3 regions of the Rahnella sp. 1L-D-7-B-C2 genome follow, and region 2 is predicted to be linked to each of the others. Evidence: predicted binding sites of a transcription regulator. Region 2 holds the regulator's gene; each other region holds the start of a gene.

The links. Region 2 encodes Fur, which represses iron uptake genes when iron is present. Its sites were predicted from a motif close to ATAATAATGAGAACNACTATCAA; they were not measured.
Region 1: a site for Fur is predicted at 1,926-1,948, ahead of AC0Z7K_RS04130 (TonB-dependent siderophore receptor). Genes of this name have one in related genera too.
Region 3: a site for Fur is predicted at 2,948-2,970, ahead of AC0Z7K_RS07900 (TonB-dependent receptor domain-containing protein). Genes of this name have one in related genera too.

The regions. Positions count from the first base shown of each region.
Region 1 covers NZ_JBXAVQ010000002.1:125,899-130,673, reverse strand. Annotated here, with positions in the region: gene AC0Z7K_RS04130 (TonB-dependent siderophore receptor) at 1-1,777, opposite strand, end outside; gene AC0Z7K_RS04125 (glycoside hydrolase family 3 protein) at 2,161-4,119, opposite strand; gene AC0Z7K_RS04120 (Bor family protein) at 4,377-4,664, shown strand; gene AC0Z7K_RS04115 (chromate transporter) at 4,724-4,775, opposite strand, start outside.
Region 2 covers NZ_JBXAVQ010000001.1:661,208-665,982, forward strand. Annotated here, with positions in the region: gene AC0Z7K_RS02970 (methyl-accepting chemotaxis protein) at 1-712, opposite strand, end outside; gene fldA (flavodoxin FldA) at 1,132-1,659, shown strand; gene fur (ferric iron uptake transcriptional regulator) at 1,974-2,429, shown strand; gene AC0Z7K_RS02985 (beta-N-acetylhexosaminidase) at 2,574-4,775, opposite strand, start outside.
Region 3 covers NZ_JBXAVQ010000003.1:368,268-373,042, forward strand. Annotated here, with positions in the region: gene AC0Z7K_RS07895 (hypothetical protein) at 1-226, shown strand, start outside; gene AC0Z7K_RS07900 (TonB-dependent receptor domain-containing protein) at 372-2,789, opposite strand; gene AC0Z7K_RS07905 (TetR/AcrR family transcriptional regulator) at 3,153-3,764, shown strand; gene AC0Z7K_RS07910 (siderophore-interacting protein) at 3,833-4,621, shown strand; gene AC0Z7K_RS07915 (PadR family transcriptional regulator) at 4,627-4,775, shown strand, end outside.

The DNA.
Region 1 (4,775 bases), on a different contig from region 2:
GTGCCGCGTCACGAATACGCACTTTGTTATAGGTATAACCGGCCATCACGTTGAAGCGCTCGGTCACCTGTTTCTTGGCTTCCAGCTCCAGACCCTGCGAACGGATTTTACCTGCTGGCTCGTAATAGCTGCCGACTACTACGCGGTTGCCCACGTCGTCTTGCGTCAGGTCATACAGTGCCGCGGTGTACATGTCAGACGTGCCTACCGGCTGGTATTTGATCCCGGCTTCGTATTGCTCACTCTGCATCGGTTTCAGCAACGTGCCGTCTGCGCCCGGCAGGGCAGATGGCGTCATCGCCTGGCTGTAGCTGACGTAAGGAGAAATCCCGTTATCGAAGGCGTACAGCAGTGACGCGCGACTGTTGAAGTGGCTGTCTTTACGCTCGCTGTGGCTGTCGGTGCCGTAGATGCTTTCGTAGCTGCGGCTGTCGGTTTTCAGCGTGTCGTAACGGCCTGACAGGGTCAGGAACCATTTGTTCCAGCTCATTTCGTCCTGCAGATAGGTGCCCATCTGCTCGTAACGGTTTTTGCCGCGTGAGTGGCTGTAGTAATCCAGCGTGTCGATGCCGACACCAGTGTACGGGTTCAGCGTGCCGGCGGTTGCGCCATCAGATTTCAGGTCATTCACGAAGTGAGAATAGTCAAAGCCCAGCACCACTTTGTGTGCCAGTTCGCCGGTGGCGAAATCGGCTTCAAGCTGGTTATCAATCGCGAAGGTATCAAGAGAAGATTTTTCACCGGAATAGTAACGGTTCATCAGCGTACGATCCGCGTTCCAGCCTGCCTGATACACCTGATCCAGTTCGGTATTTGAATGGGTGTAGTTAGCGTTCTGGCGGAATGACCAGACGTCGTTAAACGCGTGCTGGAATTCGTAGCTGTAGATCTGCTCCCAGCGCTTGAACTGGTTGCGATCCGTTTCGCCGTCGAAGAAACCACGGCTCAGTTTCTGGCCATACAGGCTACCGTCAGCGGGCACGGCAGCGTGATAACCGCCGGACGGGTCTTTTTGCAGGTAGGCGCGTAATAACAGCGAGGTGTTTTCATCTGGCTGCCACATCAGCTGCGGGGAAATCGCATAACGCTCTTCGCGCTGGTGATCGTACTGGGTGTCGCTGCTGCGGGTCATACCGGTCAGGCGGAATGCCCACTGGTCGTTGATCGCATTGGTGTAATCGAATGCGCCGCCCTTGGTATTTTGCGTGCCGCCGGAAAGCTGGAAATGGCCCTCTTCGGCAAACTGCGGACGCTTGGTGGTTTCAACCACCACACCGCCGGGAATGCTCTGGCCATAAAGGGCAGAGGACGGGCCTTTCACCACATCAATACGTTCAAGGAACCACGGATCGACCTGAATGGAGTTATAGCTCGCACCATCGCTCAGGATACGCAGGCCATCAAGGAAGGTGTTGTTGACGTCGCCGCCGTGGAAGCCACGCAGGGAGATGGTGTCATAACGCGTTGCGCCACCGGCAAAGTTGGTGAAAACGCCCGGCGTATAGTTCAGCGCGGCGTTGACCGTTGTAGCGTTCTGATCGGTCATCTGCTGACGGGTCACGACGGAAACAGCCTGGCCGGTAGTGATTAACGGCTGGTCGGTTTTGGTCGCGCTTTTCGACGTTTTTGCACTGTAACCCTGCGTCGGAGCATCAGCGGTATCAGCCTGTGATGCCTTGATAACCACTGTATCTTCTGCGGCCAAAGAGGAAGCCGGAACGGCCACGGCCATGGCGCACAAAAGCACCGAGCGTTTGAGGGGAAAAGCCAACAACATAGTAATAATCCCTATAAATAACCCGATCAATAATCGGGTAATTAATTGATGCGTGTGTAAATAAACCCAGAAGCCAACCACGTTCCGCACGAAAGCCCGGCCAAAAAAAGGCTGGGTATTTACGAAAACGAGACGAATGTTAAACTTAATGATAATTGTTATCATTATTATTTTACAAATTCAAGTGAACTTTATTCAAAAAGTGTGAAGTGACTACATTTTATCCGCATGAAAATCATGGGTTTTGTGGTTTTTGTTTGAGCGAAACGGAGGGGATGTTCGGGGATGTGATCAGCGTAAAGGGGGATGAATGGCAGTGCAGATAATTGTCAGAAGATACGCCGCCACGACAAAAGCCGTGACGGCGCAGATTATTGAAGGAACTAGCGCGCCAGCCCAAACCCGATATCAAACAGCGGAGATTCGCTGTCGTGCGGCATATCTGATTGCTGTTTTAGCACCGCGTCCATAGAGGACGGCAGCTCGAACGGCAGTTTGCCGGTAAAGGCTTCGCCGCTGGTGAGGCGGGTAAACAGCACGGCATCGCTGACGCCAAAATTCCCCACGATGGCTTTGGCTTTATCCTTCACGTTGCTCAGAATTGCCGGGCGATCGAGATACACCGTCACAACTGTTGGCACATGTTTGCTTGCGTTTACGATGGCCTGATAATCTGCATTATCGCCGGTAAACTCCAGCGATCCTTCGTGATGACGTTTACCAAAGAACCACGCATGATGCAGTTTTTCATACGGGGTCTGCGCGCGGATAAGGGCCACGTCGGCTTTCTCCGGCGAATCAACCACGGTAAAACCGGCAGCTTCGGCGGCTTTCGGTGCGATACCGTATAGCCAGATTTTTTGGCCTTTTTTCAGCGGTAATACATCACCGGAATTTTGCAGCAGCACCAGCGAATGCCCCTGTGCGGCGTTGGCTTCTTTCTGCCAGTCAGCTCGTCCGACGGTTTGCACCGCTTTTTGCACATCGACGTAAGGATTTTCAAACAAACCGGTCTGGAATTTCTGCTCAAGAATGCGCATCACCGATTCGTTCAGGCGTACTTGCGTCAGCTGTTTTTCTTTCACCGCGCTGACCAGCAGCTGGGAGTCGGTGACGCCGCCAAACTGATCGACACCGGCCTTCACCGCTTTGACGAATCGCTGCTGCGGCGTCAGATCTTCGACTCCCCACGACATTCCGCCCGGTACCGGCTCCGTGCCTTCCGGCGCGCCGTTGATGCAGACGTCATCGCAGGTGCTGGTGATCAGCCAGTCGCTGAGGATCACGCCTTTGAAGCCATATTGTCCGCGCAAAATATCAGTCAGGAGCTGATGGCTGAAGCCTGCGCCCACCTGCTCCAGCGGTTTGCCTTCGATGGAGACATTTTTCAGAATTGAGTAGGTCGGCATGACGCTGGCAACGTTGGCTTCAAACGCGCCGGTAAACGGATAAATATGTTCTTTGAGATTGTTGCCGGGGAACACGGCGTTCTTGCCGTAAACATTGTGACTGTCGAAACCGTTTTCAGCCGCGCCGTAGCCGACCCAGTGTTTGACGACCGAAATGACGCTGCCCGGATTCAGGCCGTCTGCGCCGTTTTGCATCCCTTCGACGTAGCCGCGCACCATATTATGAACGCGGGTCGGGTCTTCGCCGAAAGTGCCGCTGATGCGTGCCCAGCGCGGTTCGGTGGCCAGATCCGCCTGCGGAGAAAGAGCTTCGCGGATGCCGACCGCCAGATATTCCTGACGGATGATATCGGCGTAGCGGCGGGTGACTTTCTCATTGCCAATCGCGGCCAGCCCCAGCGTTTCCGGCCATTGGGTGAACTTGCCGGAAGAGGTGCTGGCACCAATCAGATATTCGAACGAGTTACGCGGATCGCTGCTGATGGTGACCGGAATGCCCAGCCGCGTGGTTTCGGCGATTTGCTGGAGTTTGTTGTTTTCTTCCGCCATCACTGCCGGGTCGTCCGCTGACAGCCGGGTGATCAGGCTGTTCACTTTGGCGCCTTCGATCATCTTTCTCGCGGCGGCCATATCATAATGTGTGCCTGCGCCGATCGGGCTGTTGGCCGTCGGTGCCGAACCGTGCATCATCACGCCCGCTTTTTCTTCCAGCGTCATGCGTTTGACCAGATCTGCTGCGCGTTCTTGTGGCGTAAGCCGCCAGTCCTCGTAGGGTTCGAGTTTTCCGGAATGATTCAGATCTTTAAACTGCAGGCCATCGACGGTCAGCAGCGTCACTTCACGCTGACTGAGTTCGGGCTGAGTATTATCGGCAGAGGCAGTAGTTGAAAGCAGAAGGGCAGTAACGGCGAGGCTAAGAGGTTTAATTTTCATTATCATCCTTAATGATTGATATATATAGATACTCAATATCGGATTAATACTCTATTTGCCGGAGAGATGTTGCGATCAAGTTCGCAATTAAAAATCCACATTATTTGCGATGATTTACTTCTTTTGCCTAAATATTTCCGTAAACTCTCCGATAACCAAAATTAGCCTGCCGCTTGTGTCGTTTTTTATAAAAAGAGCGTACCGGCAGGCTGAAACGGGTTCTTAATGGCCATTTGGGTCTTCTATAAGGGATTGTCATGAAAAAAGTTATTTTTGCTGCGGCCGTTGCCGTACTGTTATCCGGCTGTGCGCAGCAAACTTTCAACATGGGTCAGGGTATTGCCACTGCGCCTAAGCAAGTGACCACGCATCACTTCTTCGTCAGCGGTATTGGTCAGAAGAAATCCATCGATGCTGCGAAAGTTTGCGGTGGTGCAGATAAAGTCGTTCGCGTTGAAACTCAACAGACTTTTGTTAACGGTCTTCTGGGTCTGGTAACGTTCGGTATCTATACCCCACGTGAAGCACGCGTGTTCTGTTCTTAAGTTATCCTGTTCGAATGATTCAGGCTGCCAAACGGCAGCCTTTTCTTTTTCCCCAACATCTACCCCAACAGCAGCCCCAGCAACGCGCCCACTGCCAGCACCCACAGCGGA
Region 2 (4,775 bases):
TTGTCAGATCACCGCTGGCAATCAGTGCAAACTGATCGCGGATCTTATCCAGCGGTTTCACCAGCGCCATAACAAGATAGCGGTCAGTCAGCAGCAGAATAATCAGACCAATGATGAACGCTGTAATCTGAATCACTTTGCTGACGTAGGTCAGATGGTTAGATTCCGTTTGCGCCGCGCTGAAGTCCACGGCAATCTGGCCGCTGACTTTTTGCATTGCCGCGCCAAAATCACGGCTCAGCGGCGGAACGGTGGTGTTCGCTAACTGATTGTAGACATCGATATTTTTGTTGCTGGCAGCCTCAAACAACGGGTTGACGCCCTGGGCGACAAGACTTTCCCAGCTGGCAAGCAACTCCTGAACCGCAGATTCTTCCAGGCCCGGATGTGGCGCAGCTTTAAATCCCGCCAAAGCCTGAGTCAGGCCATCGAGAGACTGTTTTGCGCTATCAAAAATTTCCGGCCCTTTGGTCGGATCGGCCTGAAGCTGCGAGACGGCACGGCTCAAACGGGTGACGGTACGAAAATACTGATCATTTCCTTTGCTGATCAGCGCCATGTTGTTGACGAGTTCGGAACTGTTCCTGGTGTTTTGGGTCAGTGTGTTAAGCGAGCTGACGGTGTAAAGCGATACACCGGCCCACATGACGCAAAAAACGCCAAGAATGGCTAATAAAGCGGTCCTGATGGTAATGTTTTTCAAAAACTGCACGATATGCCTCTCTCGAAACATGACTGTTTCTGGTCTGAGGATTGAGGGGGATGCGGAGAATCAAGACATGTAACCAGCGGGCGGGTGCCTCTGGACATGTTTGAACACCTCTCCGGGCATCGATTTCTTTATTATGTTGAGATTGCTCTCGCATCATCTATCGGCTGAGCGTGCTTAAACTTAAGGAGTGCGTCGGACTATTTCTTCACTTTGCTTTTAACCTCAATACCTTTGAGGTTAAACACAGACATTCAAAAGACACGAAGGCGATAACACTTAAAAAGTTTGGCCGATAAACTTATTCGTCAGTTAAGAAGGCGCGCAGAAGCATATTCTCCGCCACGCGAGTTTGCTATTATCAGCGTTATTATTGCCTGCAATGTAGGGCTTATCATTGAGAACAAGAGGTTAGACATCTTATGGCCGTAGTAGGAATCTTCTTTGGATCCGATACAGGTAACACCGAAAACATCGCAAAAATGATCCAGAAACAACTGGGTAAAGATGTTGCTGAGGTGCATGACATTGCGAAGAGCAGCAAAGAGGATCTGGAAAAATTCGATATTTTGCTGATCGGTATTCCAACCTGGTATTACGGTGAAGCCCAGTGTGACTGGGATGACTTCTTCCCTAGCCTGGAAGAGATCGACTTCGAAGGTAAGCTGGTTGCGCTGTTTGGCTGTGGCGATCAGGAAGACTATGCAGAATATTTCTGTGACGCACTGGGCACCGTGCGCGACATCATTGAGCCACGCGGCGCGGTGATTGTGGGTCACTGGCCAACCGAAGGCTACCACTTCGAAGCCTCAAAAGGTCTGGCCGATGATAAACACTTCATCGGACTGGCGATTGACGAAGACCGTCAGCCTGAATTAACCAATGAGCGCGTTGATGCGTGGGTTAAGCAAATTACAGAAGAATTGAGCCTTTCAGAAATTATTGGCTAAAAACCCTGTTGGCCCTGAGGATTTATTCTACAATTGAAGGGCCAAACTATTACTGAAATTAACAATTTAGCCACAACAAAATTGTTACTTTCCGTAGTATCAAGGTACACTGAGTTCATCTGTTTTTTCTATCGATCAAGTCGTTGCATTATCTGGTGTGACTGGCATTTAGTGATCTTTATTAACAGGCAATCGTTTAGGGGATCGGCACACTTCCGTTAAACGAAGGATCCTAAACGAACAATTTTGTGCCGCTGATGCCACAGGCTCCATGCCTCAACTTGATTAGCACATAGTAACAGGACTGAATCCGCATGACTGACAACAACACCGCACTGAAGAAAGCCGGCTTAAAAGTCACGCTTCCGCGCCTTAAAATCCTGGAAGTGCTGCAAGCGCCGGAAGGTCATCACGTGAGTGCGGAAGATCTGTACAAACAACTGATTGATATGGGTGAAGAGATTGGTCTGGCGACGGTTTACCGCGTTTTGAACCAGTTTGATGACGCCGGTATCGTGACCCGTCATAACTTCGAAGGCGGCAAATCCGTATTCGAACTGACCCAGCAACATCACCACGACCACCTGATCTGCTTAGATTGTGGCCGCGTGATTGAATTCCGCGACGAATATATCGAAGGTCGTCAGCGTGAAATCGCTAAGAAACATGGCATCAAACTGACCAACCACAGCCTGTACCTGTACGGTCACTGTGAAGCAGGCGATTGCCGCGAAGATGATTCTTTGCACAATGATAAACCCGCGCAGTAATCTGCCCGGTTCGGCGAAGTTGCCGTCAACGTAAAGACTTAACTAACCGCTGAAAAGCGGTTTTTTTTGGCCTACGCGATGAACATCAGATGTAAAAAACCCCGGAAAACCGGGGTTTTGTTTTTTAGCCTCAGGCGGTTTCGCTTAAAGCTTATCTGTCACCGGCTCTGCACGGCTGAAGCGTTTACCATCCGCAGACGCGGAGCGTACCCAGACGTCACCGGTGATTTGCGGTTTTTGAACATCATCATAACGCTGCCATTGCTTGCCACCGTCGACGGAATACTCTATCGCCAGCCCGGGCAGCGACGTATTCGCCTGAAGTTTTCCGCCGTTCACCTGCGCGCCCGGCACAGGCAGACGATAAGCAACGCCTGCCGCATCCATTTTCGGTAACTCTCGCTGCCCCATCAGGTTGGCGAAGCGCAGCCAGTCGGTGTGCAGTGCTTTGGTATCGACGTGATGAGTTTTACCACCGGCGAATTCGCGTCCTGCCTTATAATCCATTTCCCAGTTTGCCCGGTGCCAGGCACGTTCTGCCAGCGGCAACAGTCGCGGATAGATCATGTATTCCATCCGGTCATCGGTACGCACCACTTCGCTCCACAGTTGTGCGGAAATCCCGTACGCGCCCGGCCAGGGTTTGTCACTTTTCGCCTCGAAAGCGTTACCGTCACGATCGACAGAGGTTTCAGCATTCTGCGGCAGGTTATCCGGTGCGAAGCTGAAAACTTTCGCTTCATCGCTGTAACGTGTACCCCAATAGAACCCCTTTTCCAGCGGAGTCACTTCGTACGGGAAGTCGAAGTAAACGTAATCCGGATTCGAAATTGTCACTTCGAAGCCTTTGTTCGCCCAATCGTTTACTGAGTCGAAACCGCCCCAATAGAGCGTATCCCAGAAGTTTACGCCGATACGTTTAGTGGCGAAGGAACTGGCATCTCTGGCATCTTTCAGGCCGTCCTGCCATGCCTGCATTCTTTCGATACCGTGGGCATTCACCAGCTTGCTGACTTCCATTGCGAAGTAACTTGGCAGATGCTCAACGTCCGCGACTTTGCCGGAAGAAATCATTGCCTGACAGACCTGTGACTGCGCCCAGGGTTTATCCTGCTTGCTCAGATCAATCACGCCTTTTGCCGGATCGATCTTACCGTTTTTATCCTGATAGCCCGGACCGAGGAAGATGTTTTTCGCCTCGTCACCGCCAAAATGCCAGGTGCTGAGCGGCTGTCCGGCCTCTTTGTGCATTTGGGCGATTTCGCCAATCACTTTATCTGCAAAGCGTTTGGACGATTCCATACAAGGGTTCAGATACCCGTGGCGATCATAGAACTGGACGCCGGTAGTATTTGAGGTGTCAGTCGGATCCAGCAGGCGGAACTCATTGGCTTCTTCCTCTTTACCCGCCGCATGCAGTTTTCGGTAACGCGCCTCCATTGAAATCACCGCCGCACGGGCGTGCGCAGGCATGTCGATTTCCGGGATCACGTTGATCTGACGCGCATTGGCGTACTTCACAATCTCGATGTAATCGGCACGGGAGAAATGCCCGCTGCCGTTGTTGTCCGAATCCGGGCCAGAACCCAACTGCGGCAACAGGCATTTGGTTTCAGTCAGGTCGTGACAGCGTTTACTGCCGATATCCGTGAGCTCCGGCAAGCCAGGGATCTCGATGCGCCAGCCCTCATCATCGCTAAGATGGAAGTGGAAAGTATTCAGTTTGTATGCGGACATCTGGTCGAGTAATCGCAGAACCGCGGCTTTAGAATGGAAGTTGCGGCCAACGTCGAGGAACATCGCGCGGTATTCAAAACGCGGTGCATCTTTGGCGTCCAGGCTGGCGATTTTTTTACTGCCATCGGCAGGCACTAAAGAAAGAATCGACTGTAAACCGTAGAACACGCCGGCCTGATCGAAACCGGTAACCTGTGCACCCTTCTCACCAATATTGAGAATATACGCGCCTTCAGTCGCCTGCTTTCCGCTGAATTTGTCTTTCTCAATGCGCGTAGTGATCGGATAGCCTTTGGCATTTTCAGTGATGCCCAGCAGCGCAAAGCGTTCGGTCACCGCGATCGCCGCCGGTTTGGCCAGCGCGCTCAGATCGAGTGCCACGCCGCCTGCCAGCGACACATCTTTCGCATGAATTTTCACTTCCAGCGGTGTCGGAATAATTTGCCCGCGCAAGGTCGCCGCAGGCAGTACTTTCAGCTCGTCATTTTTCACATAACGGCTGACCGGCGTCATCAGAACGTTTTTGTCATCCGCCGTGCGCTTCCACTGGTCGCCCTTAAACGGCGTGACGAACTGATGCAAATCTTCGGTATCGGTGTTCGCCAGCAC
Region 3 (4,775 bases), on a different contig from region 2:
TTTCTACGGTACCGGGGATGAAATCTTTATTTTTGATCCTAATGCGGGCGGAATGATTATCCGCTGGAACGAGGATTGCTTTACGCCTACGGCGATTCATGCCGTTGATTGTGCGTTGCAGAAAATGTACAAAATGCACGACCGTATGCAAGGTGCTCGCACGGCGAATGTTGTGCGCACGGAAATGATTGCTAAAAATGCTATGCCTTATGGGGATTGTATATAACAGCAATTTCAAATGACGAATATTCAGTTTTTTAGGAAAACCTATACTGCTGGTTGCCCACGAAAACATCGTCATGAGTTGAAAACAAAAAGGGCGCCAGATTCACACCTGCGCCCTTAACGACTTTTATCGGATTAATAACCGGTTAGAAATCGACGTTCACGCCCAGCTGGAAGTTACGGCCTGGCATCACCGCCAGCGCTTTGTTGTAAGCATCCTGATTGGTGGTGTCGGTCAGCGTACGACTGCTCAGATAATCCCAGTATTTACGGTCAGTGATGTTATATACGCCGCCGTTGATTTTCACGTTCTTCGCGACCTGCCAATAGGCGGTGGCGTCGACCATGCCGTAGCCCGGCACGTTCATGTAATCCACATTGGAATCCGCGATTGGCGTACCGCTGTTGGTATAGCTCTGACGACTGGTGGCTTCGGCTTTTTTGCCTTTGACAAAGGTCGCAGTGACGGCGGTGCCGTAAACGCCGGATGGATCATCCCATGCTACGCCCGCGACCAGTTTCATTGGCGGAACGCTGTCGAGATCGACGTACTTGTCGCCCGCATAGCTGGATTTGGATTTACCCTGCGCATAACCCAGTGCGAAGGTCGTGCTCAAACCGTTCACGTCGCTAAACCATGTACCGTAATCGATTTTGGTGCTCAGCTCGCCGCCGTAGATATACGCTTTATCACGGTTTTCAGCCTGATAGATCGTATAAATGTTGGAAGGCACGTTGGTGAACATGTTGCCGTTTTTAGCACGTGTGTAACGGGTATTGGCGATAAAGTTTTTGTAGGTGTTGTAGAACACCGACGTTTTGAAGCTCACGCCTTGCGTCGCTTCACCTTTCACGCCCCACTCGACGTTATTGCTGGTTTCAGTTTTCAGATCGGTATTACCGATCAGCGCGTACTGCGCTGCACCGGCGTAAGAAGAGCCGAGGTTCCATGAGCCGTAAAGCTGGCTGGCATCCGGGAACTGTGCGCCGCGTTTGTACTGCAGGTACGTCATCAATTTTGGCGTCAGATCATAGGTGAAGGCCAGAGACGGCAGAACCTGTGTATCCGAATTGGCTTTACCGTACAGGGTTGAGACGGAGTCTTCTGAAACGACGTTGTTGGAGAGATCGGACAGGTCTTTCGACTTAGTGTTCTGATACGCCACGCGCACCGCCGGGATCACCGAGAAGTTATGGCCGTCGAGGTCAAACTTCATGGTGTCTTGCAGGAAGCCGCCTAACACGTAAGTCCGGCTGTTAGCTTCCGGTTGCATGGTGGTGGTGTAAATGCTCTGCGCAGGCGTTTCGCGGAACGGACGTTCGGTGTCAGACACGCGACCGTTGATCCCGGCGCTCAGTTCGTGACGTCCCAACGTTTTCAGCCAGCTGGTTTCTGCGCCGTAGGTGTCGGTGTCATAGTTAGAATACACGTTCATCATCTGCTTGCTGGCGTTTGGCATGTAGGTGTTGTCGTGCGCCTGCGTGTACTGGTAATAGACTTTCGAAACGACCGCATCGGCGAAATCGTTAAACGGCGTCCATTCGTCTTTCAGGCTCGCGCCCCAGCGACGGGTGTTGCTTTGCTGCTGCGCCGTGCCGAGCACGCTGTTGCCAGCGCTGTCCCAGGCATCGTAATGGGTGTGATTCACTTTCTCGTAGTAATCGAGCGTGCCGGTGAATTTGTGCTCATCATTCGGCTGCCAGATCCCGGAGGTCATGATAGCGGTGGAGTGCCAGTTAGCCGGATACGCATCATGCGTGCCGCTGTTATTGCTGGTTTCCTGACCGTCGCGGCGGCTGATCGCCACTAATCCACGCAACTCCTGATCGCCCGCGGCGGCGGTGATACCGTTATGCCAGGAGCGATCTGAAGAGCTGTAATCCGACTGATAACCGAAGTAAGTTTCTTTGCCCGGACGCAGATAATCGTCTGCGGATTTCGGCAGGAAGGAGACGGCACCGCCGATGGAGGTGTTGGCGCGCTCGGCGGAGGTGGCGCCGGACTCGATATCCACCTGACCGTACATATACGGGTCGATGTAATCACGGCCAATGCCGAAAGTGCCCAGACCCGCGCGGCTTGCATAAGCGCGGCCAGTGGCGCTTGGCTGAGGAATACCATCGACGTCAATGCTGACGCGATTACTTTCCAGACCACGGATGTTATAGCCGGTGTAGCCTGCGCGGTCGAAGCCGCTTTTACCGTTGCCGGAACCGCCGCTGGAACCCGTTGCGCTGATCAGCGGTTCATAACGCATGATCGACCCGAAATCTTTGCCGCCTTTTTTTTGCATATCGGCAGCGGAAATTGTGGTTTTTGAGCCCGGTTTTTTATCCGGTAGCGTCTCAGTCACGGTCATCACTTCTTCGTGGCTCTGCGCCAGATCCTGAGCGGTGCGTACTGGTTTCTTCTTGATCACGTCAGAAGGCTTTGTTTGGTTTTGTGCCAGATCGGTACTTTCTTTAACGGCATCCGCTGCGTTAACGTTAAAGGTGGTGGTGAGAATCGTCCCCATTAAAACGACGTTTTTCACCAAACCCTGCTGTGAAAAGGATTTGAACATGTGTTTTTAGTCCTGCACTAATTTTTAAGTTCTGCTCAACAAAACTGCCCTGCAAATGCTAAGACGCAAGTTAGGATCTCTTCCTGAGAATGCCTTTGTCCTTATAAAATATGGGTTTATTGATACGCGATACCCACTTCGGCTTGGTGCGAATGATAATGATACTGATAATTGTTATCAACTAATGTTAAAGATAAATGCCTTTCTTAACGAAATCTTTGCACTTTGTCGGCGGATTTGCGTTAGGGCACGCATCTTTACAACCACTAAACCCGCCGTTAGAGTGGTTATAAGAACTGTACAGTACAGTTTAGCGCCCGGCAGGCATCTGCTGTCAGGCTTGAAGAGTGAACAGGAGTGAGGATGAAAGTTCGTACCGAAGCCCGACGGGAAGCGATTGTCGAAGCTGCCGCCGCGTTGTTTAAAGAAACGGGCTATGAGCGCGCGTCCATGAACGAGCTGGCCAGACGCCTCGGCGGTTCCAAAGCCACGCTGTACAGTTATTTCCCATCAAAAGAAGCGCTGCTGGTTGCCGTCGTGAAAGCCTGCACCACCGGGCATCTTTCAGAAGCAGTTAACGGCCTCGCTGCGCCGTTCCCGGATCTCGATTTAGAAACCGTACTCACGCGTTTTGGCGAAAGAATGCTGCTGGTGCTGACCAACGACGGCGAAGCGCTGGCGGTATACCGCATGGTGATCGCGGAAGCCGGGCATTCCGATATCGGCATGCTGTTCCACGATTCCGGGCCGGGAGAAGCCATTCAGGCGCTGGCCGGATTTATGGCGATAGCGATGGAAAAGGGGCAACTGGCGAAGGCCGACGCACTTTTGCGCGCGCAACAATTTCTGGCGCTGGTCACGGCACAAACCAATATGCGGCTTTATCAGCAAAACCCCGAGCCGCTGGAGATCGCCGAGATCCGCCAGCTGGTTCTCAACGCCGTCGATATGTTTTTACGCGGTGGCGTGCGCTAAGACGCTTGCTGAAAACATTGCTAAGATATATCTTTCAGGGCAACAGATTCCCTGAAAGAGAAAACAATATGGAACAACCTCGTCAAGATTCCCCTGCTGCAAACTTGCCGGTTCGTGTAAAAAATGAACTGGCTTTTCGCACCCTCACCGTTAAACGCAGCGAAAGCGTGGCGGGTTGTTTTAAACGCATCGTCCTCGGCGGTGAAGACCTCAGGGGCTTCAACTCCCGTGGCTTTGATGATCACATCAAACTGTTTTTCCCAGCCAATGTGGGTGATGTGATCACCGCACCGGTCGCCACCGAAGAGGGCATCGTCTGGGGCGAAGGCCCGCGTCCGCTAAACCGCGAATACACGCCGTTGCATTTTGATGCACAGGCAAATGAGTTAACGCTCGATTTTTATCTCCACGACGGCGGCGTTGCGAGTGAATGGTCGGCTGGCGCAAAACCTGGTGACACCTTGATCATTGGCGGTCCGCGCGGGTCGCTTATCATCCCGACCGACTATCAGTGGCAATTGTATCTGTGCGATGAAACTGGCCTTCCGGCGCTGAAACGTCGTCTCGGTGAACTGGAACAGGCGGCAACTGATGTGAAAATCACCGTGCTGGTGAAAGTGAAAAACGCCGGTTGCGAGGGTTATCTGCAAGAGGGATCCGGCTTTGATATTCAATGGATTATCGGCGAAGACGCGCTGGTGCAAAAGGTGAAAAGCCTGCCGCTGCCGGACAACAATTACTACGTCTGGGCGACCGGCGAAGGCAAACTGGTAAAAGGTCTGAATGATTATTTCACTGTGGATCAGGGGCTCGATCCGGCCTATGTGCGCTGCGTGGCGTACTGGCACGATAAATAATGCTGATGAATAAACAACACCGCCGCGAAAGGATGTTTGAAACCGGAGATATCCGGTTACTGATGCTGCATTTTTTACAGCAGCGCCCGGCACATGGCTATGAGCTAATCAAAGCAATAGAAGAATTAGCCAAAGGTGAATACACGCCGAGCGC